3 regions of the Methylobacterium sp. BI1 genome follow, and region 1 is predicted to be linked to each of the others. Evidence: predicted binding sites of a transcription regulator. Region 1 holds the regulator's gene; each other region holds the start of a gene.

Region 1 (5,220 bases):
AGGCCGGGAAGGTGATCTCGGCCTTGCAGGGCGCGGGCGGGGCGGGAACCGCCAGCACCTTCGCCGGCATGTCGGCTGCGAAGGCGCAGACCGAGGACAGCAGGACGGCGGAAAGGGCAAGGAGCGAGCGGTGCATGGCCATGGGAACTCTGCAGGAGAATTTGCGTTGGCGTGACGTTCTCAAAGGTTCCCTGTTACGGCAAAGCTATCCTTTGTGCAGACGCCTATTTTTCAGGCAATTTAGGCTGCTCGAAACTGGTTTCAGTCGTGGTGTTGCCACAATGGAACAGGTCTGACCACCACATCCGGCCTCGAGGATTTCCGGCAGCTTCCCAGGCGTTTCGCAGGCTCGGTCTCGATTGCGACCGCCTCCCTTCGCTTGAACCCGCTGCGGCGCGCAACTCAGTGCCGGATTTCCAGCGCCCTGCCGCCATCTCTTGACGCCTTCGCTTGCCGCCGCGCCCGTGCGCTGGCATCAGCACGCACGATGAAAGACACGCAGCCCTACGGCACCTACGCTCCCACCGGCCTCGTCGCGCGCATCGCTCAGCAGACGGGACGGATCTCGTATGCGAGCTGGGCAGGGCGACGCCTCGCCCTGTTCCTGCGTCGGGTGGCGATCGGGCTCTTGCGCGGCGCGCCCTTGGACGTGGAGCGCTACGGCGCGCGCATGCGGCTCTACCCCTACAACAACAACTGCGAGAAGAAGGTGCTCTTCACGCCGCAGTTCTTCGACCCGGAGGAGCGCGAACTCCTTCGGGCAAAGCTTCAGCCCGGCTGCACGTTCCTGGATATCGGTGCGAACATCGGCGCTTACGCACTGTTCGTGGCGGCCTTCGCCGGGCCCCGGGCCCGGATCCTGGCCGTCGAGCCGCAGCCCGACGTGTTCGACCGCCTCACCTACAACATCGGTCAGAATCCGTTCGGGACGGTCAAGGCTGTGGCTTGCGCGATTGCCGACAAGGCCGGAGAACTCACCCTCTTCGTGGACCCGCGCAACCGCGGCGAATCGAGTTTGAAGATCGTCGGGACGAACGAGGGCGCGCAGATCCGTGTGCCTGCCGTCCCCCTGCTGGATCTCGCGCTCGGAGAGGGCATCGCGCGCATCGACGCGATGAAGCTCGACGTCGAGGGCGCCGAGGATTTGATCCTCGAACCCTTCCTGCGGGCCGCACCCGCAAGCCTCCATCCGCGGCTGCTCATCGTCGAGAACGGCACCGATCAATGGCAGATCGACCTGCCGGCCCTGCTCGAGCAGAACGGCTATCGCCGGATCGCCCGGACCCGCCTCAACCTGATCTTCGAGCGGGCGGACTGACGGGCTCGCGCCGCCTTTCTCGGACGCGCCCCTAAAGCACCGGGATGGCGTCGGCCACGGTGATTCCACCCGGCTCGATGCGGCAGCGATGGGCGTAAACGGCCACGCCGGCTGCCCGAGCGATCTGAAGGGCGCGGTCGAAGGCGGGATCGAGGTCCCGGGCGGCGTCGAAGCGGTCTGCCCACATCTGCACCACGATGATGACCATGGCGCGTCCCCCGGCCGCGACGACGGCCGCGAGGTCCGTCATGTGGCGGGCGCTGCGGGCGGCGACGCAATCCGGAAATTCCGCGAGACCCGGGCTGCGCATCAGGTGGCAGTTCTTCACCTCGACATGGCAGGGCGGCATCCCCTCCCCGGTGGCGAGGAAGTCGACCCGGCTGGCCCGGGCGTAGCGGACTTCGGGGCGCAGGGCGGTGTAGCCGGCCAGGGACGGCAGCCCGCCAGCGGCGAAGGCCTCCGCCACCAGGGCGTTCGGCCGCATCGTGTTGATCCCGACCCACTGCCGGCCGCCGGGCAGGTCGGCCTCCACCAGTTCCCACGAGAAGGGGAGCTTGCGCGTCGGGCTCCGGACGTCGGCCAGGAGGACCCGCGCGCCCGGCACCGCCAGTCCCAGCATCGCCCCCGGATTGGGACAGTGGGCCGTGATCAGGGACCCATCGGCGAGTTGCAGGTCGGCGAGGAAACGCTTGTAGCGACGCACCAGGCGCGCCTCGAGCAGGGGCGAAGGGAAGCGCATCGCGGGTCCGGGGCAAGAAACAGGTTGATGCGGGCTCCCGTCGGCGGGGAATCGGGCGGTCATGAGGCGCCCGGGCTGGTCAGTGCTGACCGGATGCGACAGAATTCGCAGGGCGCGCCCGGGTCGATGACCGGGAAAGCCGTTGTTCGTCCGCGAGGCCGCCATGTTCAATCTGTTCGACATCCTCCAGGCGCAGGCGGGCGCCAACGCGCAGGGATTCGGACGGCAGTTCGGCCTGTCGCCGGAACAGAGCCTGCGCGCGATGGAAGCCCTGCTCCCGGCCCTGACCATGGGGCTGCAGCGGAACGTCGCTCAGGATCCGACCGGCTTTGCCCATCTCTTCAATCTCGTCGGCCCCAGCGCACCGAAGGCGACGAGCGCGACGCCGCAGATGGACATGCTGGTCCAGCAACTCTTCGGCTCGCCGCATCTGAGTCAGGCGGTTCTGCAGCAGGCCGCCGCCGTCAGCGGCGTTGCGATGCCGGCCTTGAAGCAGATGCTGCCGGTCATGGCCGGCATGGTGGTGGCGGGGATCGTCCACGTCATGATCAACCAGGCGCCTGCCGCCGCGCCGGCCCCCCGTGCCGAGGCGAACCCGTTCGGCTTCCCGGCCACTGCCTGGTCGGAGATGATGCAGGCGTTCCTGAAATCCGGCGCCAGTGCCCCGGCCGCCGCACCCGAGACGCGGTCGCGTCCCGCGCCGGCACGGCTCGCGGCCCCGCCCCGGCCCGAGCCCGCTGCACCGGACAGGTCAGCCGCGGAGGCGCCGTTCGACATGATGCAGCAGATGTTTCAGACGGGCCTGGAGGTGCAGCAGGAGAATGCCCGCGCGATGCAGCGCTTGTTCGACACCTTCTGGCAGAAGCCCCGCGACTCCACCGGGACGGGCGGGAATGACTCCGGAGACCAGCCGAAGGCAGGCCGGACAGGACAGCACTAGGCCGGGCCCCGCTTCCGGCGATGTCGGCAGGGGCAGGCCCGAGCGAAGCAATTTTCGGCTATCGCACCCTTCCTCTTCGAGGCTCCCAGCAGGAACCCTTGCAGAACACTTACGGAACGTTTAACGTGTTCGTGGTTTGTTTCTGGTGCCATCCGCCGCGCTCCGTGGCGCTAACGAAGAGTGTCCCGCATGTTGACGCGTAAGCAGCTGGACCTGCTCCAGTTCATCCAGCTCCGGATGCGCGAGAGCGGCGTTCCCCCGTCGTTCGACGAGATGAAGGACGCCCTCGACCTGAAGTCGAAGTCGGGTATCCACCGCCTGATCACGGCTCTGGAGGAACGCGGCTTTCTGCGCCGGCTGCCCAACAGGGCGCGGGCCATCGAGGTCATCCGGATGCCGGAGAGCCTGGGCGGTCATGCGGGCGCCCCCCGCGCAGCCCCGGTTCCCGAGGTTCGTCGGTTCACGCCGAGCGTCGTCGAAGGCGGCAAGGGCAAGGGTCTGCCGGCCGGCGCCTCGGTGTCCCGCCTGCCGACCACGCAGGCCACCGACGAGAGCGGCCGGGCCGTGACGATCCCGGTCATGGGGCGGATCGCGGCCGGTACGCCCATCTCGGCCATTCAGGAGCAGAGCCATTCGGTGACGATGTCTCCGGATTTCCTGGCCGGTGGCGAGCACTACGCCCTGGAGGTTCGCGGGGATTCCATGGTCGATGCCGGGATCCTCGACGGTGATCTGGTGGTGATCCGTAAGCAGGACACGGCCAATACGGGCGACATCATCGTGGCTCTCATCGACGACGAAGAAGCGACCCTGAAGCGTCTCCGTCGGCGTGGATCGTCCATCGCCCTGGAAGCGGCCAACCCGGCTTATGAGACCCGGGTCCTCGGCCCGGATCGGGTACAGATTCAGGGGCGCCTCGTCAGCCTCGTACGCCGCTACTGAAGGGGTTCCCCGTCCGGTTCGTCGCCGGATGGATCCGACGGATCGCCGGCCCGCTCAAGGGTCTCTGCCACCGTCGACGGTGTCGAGGGCGGAACCGGCGTACCCGACGGTTCCATCGGCTTCCGCAACGGTGTCGCGCGCCAGGGTACGATTTCGCCGGAATGCTTCGCCGTGGCGAGAGACGGCCCATCGCGGGTGAATCGGATCGACGTCGCGCCGTGCGACCCTAAGAAATCCCGGTCGACGATGATCGAGGCGGCACAGCCTGCCGGTGCGGATTGCCGGGTGATCAGGATCGCGGCCCTGGCGCAGTCCTCACCGAGCGCACGCTTGTCGGTGGTCAGGGCGAGCACGCGGCCGTCGGGCGTCGTCAGGGTACAACCCAGGCGATTACAGCGCGAGCCCTCGAACCCGAGGACGTCCTGCACTCGTCGGTCGTCTCCGTCGGCCTTGAGCCATTGTGCGAGCACGAAGGGGGGCGGCCGTCCGAGGGTGGCGAGGCGCCCGTTGCGTTCGCGAACGGCCGCGCCCGTCCCCTCACGATCGATGTAGACGTCGTAGCGATCCGGAAGGGCCGCACAGGCGATGCCGATTGCTGCCGGAATGAGGCCGAGCCAGCGCAGCGACGAGGCCGGGAGGGTCAGGACGATCAGCGCGGCCGCGAGACAGCCGAGGGCACCGGTGCCGAAGGCCGGGACCACCACGACGGCGTTTCCGAAACCCGCGATCCAGGTGGAAATGGTCAGCATTCCCCGCACGGCGAGGCCCATCGCCCACCAGACCGGCTGATCCAGGGCGAACGGATAGGCCAGGATGCCCAGAACCGCCGACGGCATCACCGCGAGGGAGACCAGCGGCAAGGTGAGCGCATTTCCGATGAGCCCGAACGGCTGCACCGTCTGAAAATGGTAGGTGGCGAAGGGCGCGGTGGCGATCTGGGCCACGAGGGTCGTCGCCAGCGTGCCGAGGACCGCCGTGATCGCGAGGGCGAAGATCCGGGGCAGCGGGCCGGCACCGTCGCGTCGCAGCGCGCGTCCGGTGATGAGCGGCGCGCAGGCGATCAGGCCCGCGACCGCTCCGAACGACATCTGGAAACTCGGGCCGAGGAGACCGTCCGGCTCCCGGGCCAGGGCGATCAGGGCGGCGATCGCCAGGTTGCGCATGCTGAGCGCTGGGCGGTCGACCAGGATCGCGCCGAGCATCACCAGGGTCATGATCAGCGATCGCTCGGCGGCGATGTCCCAGCCGGAGAAGACGCAGTAGGCCGTCACGCCCACCATG
Region 2 (5,220 bases), 300 kb from region 1:
ACGTCGACTTCGGTCGTGACCGGAACCGCTTCTCCTCGACCGGCCCGCTGGCCGCCCAGCAGGTCTTCAACCCGGCCGGCGTCTCGGGCCTCGACTACTTCGGCACCGTCCGCGGCCGCCTCGGCTACGCCTTCGACCGCACCCTCGTGTACGGCACCGGCGGCTTCGCCTACGGTTCGGGCGGCGGTCGTGACTTCGGTCTGACCAACTCCAGCCGCGACGACTTCCAGACCGGCTGGGCTGCCGGCGGCGGCGTCGAGTACGCGCTCCCCACCGACTCGTTCCTGAACTTCTTCAAGTCCTCGGCCGTCACGCTGAAGATCGAAGGTCTGTACGTGAACCTCGACCAGGGCAACCGCAACAACGGCGCCTTCGCGGTCAACAACGTCGGCAACGTCGTCACCACCACCAGCCCGGGCGTCGTCCTGGTCAGCGGCGGCCGTCAGGTGCGCGACACCGAGTTCGCCGTCGTCCGCGCCGGCCTGAACTACAAGTTCGGCTCCTACTAGGATCTGAACCAACGGCCTCCCGCGCGATCGATCCGGTCGCGCGGGCCCCGGTCAACAAGAAAGCCCGGCCTCGCGGCCGGGCTTTCTTGCGTTTGGGCTCCTCTTCGAGGCGGACGCCCGCTCGGGAACCGCAGATCGTCGCCCGTGCCCCCGGAATCCCGAAGGCGCGGGCGATCGGCGTTCAGATGTCGAGCTCGGCCCCGTCGGCGAAGGCCGCGCGCTCGGAGATGAAGGTGAAGCGCGCCTCGGGCTTGTTGCCCATCAGCCGCTCGACCGCGTCCCCGGTGGAGTCGCGGGCCTCGTCCAGCACCTCGACCCGCAGGAGCGTGCGCTTCTTGGGGTCCATGGTGGTCTCCTTCAGCTGCGCCGGCATCATCTCGCCGAGGCCCTTGAAGCGGCCGATCTCGACCTTGCCGTTCTTGAACACCGTCTTGATCAGCTGGGCCTTGTGGTCGTCGTCGCGGGCATAGGCCGTCTTGGCCCCCTGGCTGATCCGGTAGAGGGGCGGGATCGCCAGGTAGAGGTGCCCGCGGTCGATCAGCTTGGGCATCTGCCGGTAGAAGAACGTGATCAGCAGCGAGGCGATGTGGGCGCCGTCGACGTCGGCGTCCGTCATGATGATCACCTTCTCGTAGCGAAGGTCCTCGGAGCGGTAGCCCGTGCCGGTGCCGCAGCCCAGCGCCTGGGTTAGGTCCGAGATCAGCTGGTTGGCGCCGAGCTTGTCCCGGCTCGCCGAGGCGACGTTGAGGATCTTGCCACGCAGGGGCAGGATCGCCTGGGTGGCGCGGTCGCGCGCCTGCTTGGCCGAGCCGCCGGCCGAGTCGCCCTCGACGATGAAGATCTCCGAGCCGGCCATGCCCGCCTTGGAGCAGTCGGCGAGCTTGCCCGGCAGGCGCAGCTTGCGGGTGGCGGACTTGCGCGCGACCTCCTTCTCCTGGCGCCGGCGCAGGCGCTCCTCCGCGCGGTCGATCACCCAGTCGAGCAGCTTGTTGGCCTGGGCCGGGGAGGCGGCGAGCCAATGATCGAAGGCGTCGCGGATCGCGGTCTCGACGATGCGCGAGGCCTCGACGGTGGCGAGCTTGTCCTTGGTCTGGCCCTGGAACTCGGGCTCGCGGATGAAGACCGAGAGCATCGAGGCGCAGGTCGCCATCACGTCGTCGGTGGTCACCGCCGTCATGCGCTTGGCCTGGCCGACGCGCTCGGCATGCTCGCGCAGGGCCCGCAGCAGGGCGACGCGCAGGCCGCTCTCGTGGGTGCCGCCCTCCGCCGTCGGGATGGTGTTGCAGTAGGAGGCCGAGACGCCGTCGTCGGTCACCATCCAGGCGACGGCCCATTCGAGGGAGCCGTGCCCGCCCGGCTTGGTGATCTTGCCGGAGAAGATCGCGTCGGTGACGAGCTCCTTGCCCTCGAGATCGCGGGCGAGATAGTCGCGCAGGCCTCCGGGGAAGCGGTGCACGGTCTCGGCCGGCACGTCGTCCATGCCCTCGAGGAGGGTGGGGGCGCAGCGCCAGCGGATCTCGACCCCGCCGAACAGGTAGGCCTTGGAGCGGGCCATCCTGAACAGGCGTCGGGGGTCGAACTTCAGCGCCCCGAAGATCTGGGCATCGGGGTGGAAGCGCACGCGGGTGCCGCGCCGATTCTGCACCCGGCCGACGGTTTCCAGGGGACCCTGCACGTGGCCCCGCGAAAAGGTCTGGCGGTAGAGGGTCTGGCCGCGGGCGACCTCGACCTCGAGTTCGTCCGAGAGGGCGTTGACCACTGAGATGCCGACGCCGTGCAGGCCTCCGGACGTCTCGTAGACCTTCGAGTCGAACTTACCGCCCGCGTGCAGGACGGTCATGATGACCTCGAGGGCGGACTTGTTCTCGTATTTTGGGTGCGGGTCGACGGGGATGCCGCGGCCGTTGTCGGTGACGACGAGGTGGCCGCTCTCCTCCAGCTCCACCTCGATGAAGCTGGCATGGCCCGCCACCGCCTCGTCCATCGAGTTGTCGATCACCTCGGCGAAAAGGTGGTGCAGGGCGCGCTCGTCGGTGCCGCCGATATACATGCCGGGGCGGCGCCGCACCGGCTCCAGCCCCTCCAGAACCTCGATGGTGGAGGCGTCGTAGCCGGCTTCCGCCGCGGCGGGCGGCGGTGCGATCGGCGCCACGGCGGCGTCGAGCTTGCGGCGCTCGGTGGGCTTCGGCAGGGGCGCCTTGCCACCGGCGAACAGGTCGCGTGCGGGGTCGCTCACCGGAGCGCCTCGCGCGGGTGATGGTGAGGCCGCGGGCTTCGCGGGCCGGATCGCAGAGTGAGACCGTGCAGCATTCGCCTTCATCCTCTCACCATACCGGAACAAACCGGAAACAGAAAGGGGTTCCCGCTCCGCGGGGCGGGAGCTGGGAGCCCCCACCGCACAGGGCGTACCACCCCATGACATGGTATGGGGGTGGTTAAGAAGAGCTGACGGTGGCGTGATCCGTGGATCGTTGCTCCGGGCGCCGTGCCTGCCTCCCGCTTCAGGTCCCGACGCGGCCGCCCCCGCGGCGGGTGATCGTCAGCACGGCGGGGCGGGGCGGCATCGCCGGGTCGAAGTCGGGCCAGCGGGTGGCGGGCGCCTCGAAGGTGGCGGGCACCGCCTTCGGGTCCTCCTCGTCGGCCTCGCCGGGATGCTGCACGGCCACGAAGAAGGTGGTGTCGTCGGGGGTGAAGTAGGGGCCGCACATCTCGGCGCCGTGGGGCACGCGGAAGAAGTGCTTGCCCGTGCCGCGGCCCGCCCCCTCCGTCTCCATCGCCCAGATGCCGTCGTTGCGGCCGGTGCGCGAGGGCGCGTTGCCGTCCGTGGCGACCCAGAGGCGACCGAGGCCGTCGACGGCGCAATTGTCCGGCATCCCGAACCAGCCGTTCGGCGTGGTGGCCGACGAGAAGGTGGCGCCCACCGCGGCGATGCCCGGATCGCCGCAGCGGACCAGGATCTCCCAGGCGAATCCCGTGGCGGCGTGGTCGCCGTCGTCGGGGGTGAGCTCGACGATGTGGCCGAAGCGGTTGTCGGCGCGCGGGTTGGCGCCGTCGACCTGATCCGCCCTGCGCTTCCCATTGTTGGTCAGCATCACGTAGACCTTGCCGGTCCTCGGGTTGGCCTCGACGTCCTCGGGCCGGTCCATCTTGGTGGCCCCGAGCCGGTCGGCGGCGAGGCGGGCGCCGATCACCACGTCGGCCTGGGACGCGAAGCCGTTCTCGGGCGTCAGCGGCCCCTGGCCGAAGACCAGCGGCATCCAGGTGCCGCGCCCGTCGGCGTCGAAGCGGGCCACGTGCAGGGTGCCGGAATCGAGGAGGTCGCGGTCGCCGCTGTCGGCCCGGCCGGCGGTGACGAACTTGTAGACGTAGTCGAAGCGCTCGTCGTCGCCCTGGTAGATCACGTACTGACCCTGCTTGGCCACGATGCCGGCCGCGCCCTCGTGCTTGAAGCGCCCCAGGGCCGTGCGCTTCTTCGGGACGCTCGTCGGGTCGAAGGGGTCGATCTCCACCACCCAGCCGAAGCGGTTCGGCTCGTTGGGCTCGCGGCCGAGGTCGAAGCGCTCGTGGAAGCGGCCCCACGCATAGGCGCCGGCCGGCAGGTTGAAGCGCTTGTGGTTGGCGGCCTCCGGCGAGCCGGCGGGAAGGGTGCCGGAGAAGTAGTAGTTGATGTTCTCCTCGCAGGTCAGCCACGTTCCCCAGGGGGTCGTGCCGCCGGCGCAGTTGTTGATCATCCCGAGGGGCGCCCGGCCGGTTGGGTCGGCGGCGGTCTTCACCCGGTCGGTGCCGGCGGCCGGGCCGGTCAGCACCATCGGCGTCCCGGCCGTGATGCGGCGGGCGTATTGCGAATCCGGGACCACCGTCCAGCGGCCATCCTGGCGCCGGATCTCGATGACCGAGCCGCCATGGGCCGCCATCTCGATGTCGACGAGCTCCCGCGTCATGCCCTTGAAGTCGACCGCCTTGCCGTCCTGGCGCCCGAGCCCGGGGAACATCAGTTCCTCGTTGGTGTATTCGTGGTTGACCACCAGGAGGCCGTGCGCCGCCGGGTCGGCCGCCCCCGGCATGGGGAAGTAGCCGACGAAATCGTTGTTGTAGCCGAATTGCTGCCCCTGGGCGGCCGCGGTCTGGTTGCGCGGATCGAAGGCCGGCGCGCCGGGCAGCACCGGGTCGCCCCAGCGGATCAGGATCTCGGCCTCGTGCCCGGCGGCGACGTGGTGGTGCGCGTCCGAGCCCGCTTCGATCTCGGCGAAGGGGAAGCGGGTGCCGGGGGCTTCCGCCGCCTGCGCCGCACCGGCGGCCAGGGCGCGGGGCGTCACCACCGCCGCGATGGCGCCGACCCCGAGGAGCCCGCGCAGGAGGTCGCGCCGGTCGAAGCGCGCCGCCACCACGTCGCCGAAGGTCGGATTCGGGCTGCCGTTCGACCCGCGATCCTCGGCGGCCTCGGCGGCCTGCGAGCGGGTGCGCGTCGGTTCGGTCATGGGGCGGGTCCGGGAAGGCGGGTGGCAACCCCTCCCGCTAGCCGGCCCGCATGGCACCGGTGTGACAAGTTCCTGCCGGACGCCGGCCGGCGACGCGCCCCCGGGCTCGTGTCCGCGCCGTCGCGCGCGAGGGCCCCTGCGACCGGCGTGGTTCCGGGTGAACCCTCGCCGGCCGCGGGACGTCGGGACTTTGTCCCACGCGCCTCAGGCCTGTTCGCCTCAGGCCTGTTCGC
Region 3 (5,220 bases), 2.4 Mb from region 1:
TAGAACAATTGAAAACTGCTTTACTTTCAGCAGGTTAGCTTCCTCCGCCCAAACTGGCAACGGGCATGGCAGGCGTCAAGGGCACAATTCCTTCGCGCCCCAACGATCGATCGCCCGTCACCGGGCGAGTTCGCGCAATCCCAGCCGGATGAGGGTCTTGGCCTCCGCGCCCTCGCCCGCGTTCTTCAGGGCCTCGGCGATGGCCGCGGAGGCCTGGACCGGGGCGTAGCCGAGATTGACGAGGGCCGAGATGGCGTCGGCCACGGGCTGCGGTGCCGTGCGCGCCTCCACCGCACCGGACAGCGCGATCACCGCGGGATCGATGGGCGCGAAGGCCGGGGCCTTGTCCTTGAGTTCCGCCACGAGGCGGGCGGCGAGGCGCGGGCCGACACCGGGTGCCCGCGCCACCGCGCCCTTGTCGCCCATGGCGATGGCCGAGGCGAGGGCCGCGGGCTCGAGCACCGAGAGCAGTCCGAGGGCGACCTTGCTGCCCACGCCCTGCACGGTCTGGAGCAGGCGGAACCACTCGCGCTCGGCATCCGAGCGGAAGCCGTAGAGCCGGATCATGTCCTCCCGGACATGGGTCTCGATGGCGAGGTCCGCCGCCTCGCCGATGCCGGGCAGGCGCTGGAGCGTCCGGGCGGAGCAGTGGACCACGTAGCCGACGCCCTGCACGTCGAGGATCACGAAATCCTCGCCATAGGAATCCACCACGCCCTTCAGCTTGCCGATCATCGCCGTGCCCATCCCTCGTGCCGCCGGATGCCCATCCGTCGCCGGATTGCCTACAGGGGGTCGGGCGCAAGCGCCATGTCGCCCAGAGTCCCGTGTCCCGGAGGCGTGTGTCCCGGAGCCGTGTGTCCCAGAACCTTGCGTCCCGTCGCCACCGCGCCGGTCCCGCCTTGAGGCCGCGCGGCGTTCGTGAAATCAAAGGCGCCCTGCCCGACACACACGGATGACCGCCCCGATGCGCCAGACCGCGCTGCTCCTCGCCTTCGGGCTCCTGTTCACCGCCGGCGCGGCCCGGGCGGCCGAGACGCCGGCCGCGGCCCCGCCGGCCGCGCCCTCCAGCGATCCGACCCAGGTGCGTCCGGGCGCCTATGCGCTCGATTCCGCCCACGGCAAGATCACATGGTCGGTGAGCCACCTCGGCTTCTCGACCTATTACGGCCAGATCACCGACGTGACCGCACAGGCGGTGCTCGACCCGAAGGAGCCGGCGAAATCCACGCTCACGGTCACCATCGGCACCGACAGCGTCAACGGCCTCGACGAGCGGCTCAACCAGCACCTCAAGGCGCCGGACTTCTTCGACACCGCGAAATTCCCGAAGGCGACGTTCACCGCCACCAGCATCGAGCCCACGAGCCCCACCACCGCGCGGGTCAACGGGGACCTGACCCTCAAGGGGGTGACGAAGCCGGTCGCCTTCGACGCCACCTTCAACCAGGCCGGGATCAACCCGGTGAACAAGGCCTACACCGTCGGCTTCGACGGACGGGCGGTGATCAAGCGCTCGGAGTTCGGCATCAGCGCCTTCCTGCCCCTCCTCGGCGACGAGGTGTCCCTGCGGCTCGAGGGCGAGTTCAAGGCCGTGGAGTGAGGCCGCGCTCCGACGGCCGCAGGCGCCGGTAGATCTCCGCGAGGAGCGCCGTCACCAGGACGAGCAGAGCCATGTCGATGAGGCCGGAGGCGAGGATCCGGACGGCCAGGGCGACGGCGGGCAGGTCGGTGCCGGCGCGCTCGGGGGCGTGCAGCATCCGGTCCACGAGGCCGAGCGGCAGGATCGTGGCCACGAGGATCAGGCCGATCCGGGCGGCAGAGCCCCGGGTCATCGCCAGCACGCCGCGCAGGGTCGCGTCGGGGGCACCGACCGCCAGGGCCGGCGCGAGCAGGCTGGTCCAGATCTGCAGGAGCAGGAGGGCGATCCAGGCGAGCAGGCCGACGATCAGCGAGCCGGGACCGAGCCGTTCCGGCGACAGCCCCCGGTCGAGCAGCCCGCTGACCAGGAGCCAGAACAGCTCGAGGGCGAGGAAATCCGGGAACGGGCCCGCCCGGCCCGCGACGACCGCCTGCACGGAGCCGGCGGCACCGCGGTCGGCGCCGAGGATGAGCCGGAACATCGCCATCCAGTAGGGGGCGAGCAGGATCGTGCAGAGGGCATCGACGAGGAAGATGTCCTCCTGGAAGCGCGCGGGCCGCGTCGGGTCGCCCAGCAGCGTGTGGGCCGCCTCCTTGGCCAGGACGACGAGTAACGCCGCGGTGGTGGCCGAGCCGAGGCCGCGCACCGAGGGGAGCGCGGATTTCACGCCGTCCCGAAGCGTCTCGCCGACCGGCAGCGCCGGCCGCATCGTTCCGTGGTCGGCCATTCCGTCCGCTCTCCGCCCAGCGCGCACGCGTCGCGCCCAGAGGCACTGCACAAGCGACCGGGGAGAGTCCAGGCCGCGGGCGCGGTCAGGTGCGCGCCAGGGCCGCCGCGATGCGGGCCGCCGCCAGGCTGCTCGTCCCCGCCACGGGCACGTGCTGGCGCTTGAGGGCGTGGGCGCCCCGATGGCTGTTGTGGGTGATGGCGATGGCCAGGGCATCCGCGGCGTCGGCCACCTTGAACTCGGCCTTCGGCAGCAGGAACTTCACCATGGCCTGGATCTGGACCTTCTCGGCGTGTCCCGAGCCCGCGACCGTCTTCTTGATCAGGTTGGCGGAGTACTCGAACACCGGCATGCCGGCGAGCGCGGGCACCAGAAGCGCCACCGCGCGGGCATGGCCGAGCTTCAGCGTCGCCTGCGCGTCCTTGTTGACGAAGGTCTCCTCGACCGAGACCTCGTCCGGCTGGAAGGCCCCGACGATGCGGCTGATGCCCTCGTAGAGCTCGCGCAGGCGCAGGGCGAGCGGCAGGTCCCCGTCCGAGGTGACCACGCCGCAATCGACGTAGGCGAGCTTGGTCCCCGTGGCCGTGACGACGCCCCAGCCGGTGCGCCGCAGGCCCGGATCGATGCCGAGGATGCGAACGGGAACGGTCATGCGGACTGGGTCATGGCTGGCGCGGCTCCGGGCGCGACCGTCGCGCCGTCCGAGCGTTAGGGACATACCGTGAACGAAGCGTTATGCCAATCCGCGTCGCGGCGACGGCGCCCCCGGCGGTGCGACCGACTCGGTTCGCTCTTCCGAAGACATCCGGACTTGTCGCGACACGAAACGCCCGCGATGCTTCGATCTCACGCTGTCGATCCGGAGACCATCAATCGATCGACACACACGACTTCTCGGCACGGCCGCTGATCGTCCGTTCGGCATCGACGAAATCGGCAGACCCATCTCGACCGGCGCGAAATGCAGACCAGGACCGGGGTCTCCATGACTCAATACGGCCCTGTAACCGCTTCTTAGACTAATGGCCGGTATTAACACAGGACAGCCTCCAGGCGGACTGGTTTCCTCGTGATCGATGCCCCGACCCCTCGCCCGAACCGGTTCCTCGGACCTCTGGCGATCCTCGCGACCCTGATCCTGCCGGCCGGGCTGGTGGCGCTCCCCGCTTCCGAGACCGTCGCGGTGATCGGTCCGCCCGATCAGGACGTCGCCGCCATCGTCGCCCGCGCGGGCGGCACCATCCTGCGCCTGGGCGGCGGGACCAACGTCCTGGTGGTGCGGGCCGAATCCGCCGACCTCGTCTCCCGGCTCTACGCCTCCGGTGCCTGGCTCGTCATCGACGCCCGGTTCGCCACGGGCTGCACGCCCGCCTCGCAAACCTGACCGCTCCGACCCGACCCGAAGATTTCGACCCGAAGATTTCGACCCGACCCGAAGACCCTGACGCTCCCCCCTGGATCCGACCCGGCGATGACGAACCTCGACACCCTCCGGCAGCATTTCGGCCGCTTCCTCATCGGCTTCCTCTGGCTGCACCTGCCGATCATCGCGCTCGCGGCCTGGCTCGCCGGCAATCCGATGCCGGTGCCGCTGGCGGTCGCCGGGGCCCTCGCCGGCCTCAGCACGCTGCTGTGGCGCCGCTCCGCCATCGGCCTGGCCACCCGGCTGGTGAGCAGCCTGTCCCTGATCGGCATGGCCGCGATCCTGCTCTCGGCCCTGGCCGGACATCCGTGGCAGGTCGACCTGCACATGTACTTCTTCGCCTGCATGGCGGTGGTCGTCGCCTGGTGCGACTGGACCATCCTGGTGGCCTGCGCCGCCGCCGTCGCCGGCCATCACCTGACCCTGAACCTCGCGATGCCGGCCCTGATCTTCCCCGGCGGCGCCCGGAGCGCGGACCTCGCCCGCGTGGTGCTGCACGCGGTCATCCTGGTCCTCGAAACGGGGGTACTGGCCTGGGTCGCCCGCACCATCGCCACGGCCTTCGCGGCGCAGGCCGCCTCCGAGCGTGCCATCCGCGCCCAGATGGAGCGGATGCAGGCGCTGGAATCGGAGACCGCCCTGGCGCGGGCGGGCGCCGATGCACAGCGCAAGGCCGCCATGCAGCAGACCGCCCAGTACTTCGAGGCGACGGTGAGCGGCATCCTGAGCCGGGTCACGCAGGCCGCGGGGGCGATGCGGGGCACCGCCCAGACCATGACGGGCACGGCGGAGGGCACGGCCGGACGGGCCGGCTCCGTCGTCGGCGCCGCCGAGATGGCCGCGCAGAATGTCGGCCGGGTGGCCGGTGCGGCCGAGGAACTCGGCGCCTCCGTCGAGGAGATCGGCCGGCAGGTCGCGGACTCGGCCCGGATGGCCCAGGGCGCGGTGGGGCAGGCCGATGCCACCGGCCGCCTGGTGCACGCCCTGAGCACGGGCGCGGCCCGGATCGGGGACGTCGTCGGCATGATCTCGGGCATCGCCGGACAGACCAACCTGCTGGCCCTCAACGCGACGATCGAGGCGGCGCGGGCCGGCGAGGCCGGCCGCGGCTTCGCCGTGGTGGCCGCAGAAGTGAAGGAACTCGCCAATCAGACCGCCCGGGCGACGGAGGAGATCACCCAGCAGATCAACGCGATCCAGGGCACGACCGGCGAGGCGGTGACGGCCATCGAGGCGATCGCCGCGCAGATCCGCACCATGAGCCAGACCGCGGACGCCATCGCGGCGGCGGTGGACCAGCAGGGCTCCGCGACCCGGGAGATCATCCGCAACGTGGCCGAGGCGGCGACCGGCACGGGGGCGATCACCGCCACCATCGGAGGCGTCGCCCAGTCGGCCGAAGCGACGGGCACCGCGGCCGCCAAGGTC

The links. Region 1 encodes LexA, which represses DNA repair genes until DNA is damaged. Its sites were predicted from a motif close to TGTTCNNNNTGTGTTCNG; they were not measured.
Region 2: parE (DNA topoisomerase IV subunit B) is a predicted target of LexA. The motif match lies at 2,843-2,860, and genes of this name have one in related genera.
Region 3: ruvC (crossover junction endodeoxyribonuclease RuvC) is a predicted target of LexA. The motif match lies at 3,080-3,097, and genes of this name have one in related genera.

The regions. Positions count from the first base shown of each region.
Region 1 is NZ_CM155267.1:3,600,072-3,605,291, forward strand. It holds gene AC1MGR_RS17015 (outer membrane beta-barrel protein) at 1-142, opposite strand, end outside; gene AC1MGR_RS17020 (FkbM family methyltransferase) at 488-1,318, shown strand; gene sfsA (DNA/RNA nuclease SfsA) at 1,350-2,057, opposite strand; gene AC1MGR_RS17030 (DUF937 domain-containing protein) at 2,200-2,997, shown strand; gene lexA (transcriptional repressor LexA) at 3,187-3,939, shown strand; partial or broken gene AC1MGR_RS17040 (ComEC/Rec2 family competence protein) at 3,933-5,220, opposite strand, start outside.
Region 2 is NZ_CM155267.1:3,302,219-3,307,438, reverse strand. It holds gene AC1MGR_RS15510 (outer membrane protein) at 1-509, shown strand, start outside; gene parE (DNA topoisomerase IV subunit B) at 691-2,745, opposite strand; gene AC1MGR_RS15500 (PhoX family protein) at 3,011-4,987, opposite strand.
Region 3 is NZ_CM155267.1:826,202-831,421, reverse strand. It holds gene ruvA (Holliday junction branch migration protein RuvA) at 118-735, opposite strand; gene AC1MGR_RS04020 (YceI family protein) at 956-1,603, shown strand; gene AC1MGR_RS04015 (hypothetical protein) at 1,587-2,369, opposite strand; gene ruvC (crossover junction endodeoxyribonuclease RuvC) at 2,455-3,021, opposite strand; gene AC1MGR_RS04005 (hypothetical protein) at 3,439-3,753, shown strand; gene AC1MGR_RS04000 (methyl-accepting chemotaxis protein) at 3,841-5,220, shown strand, end outside.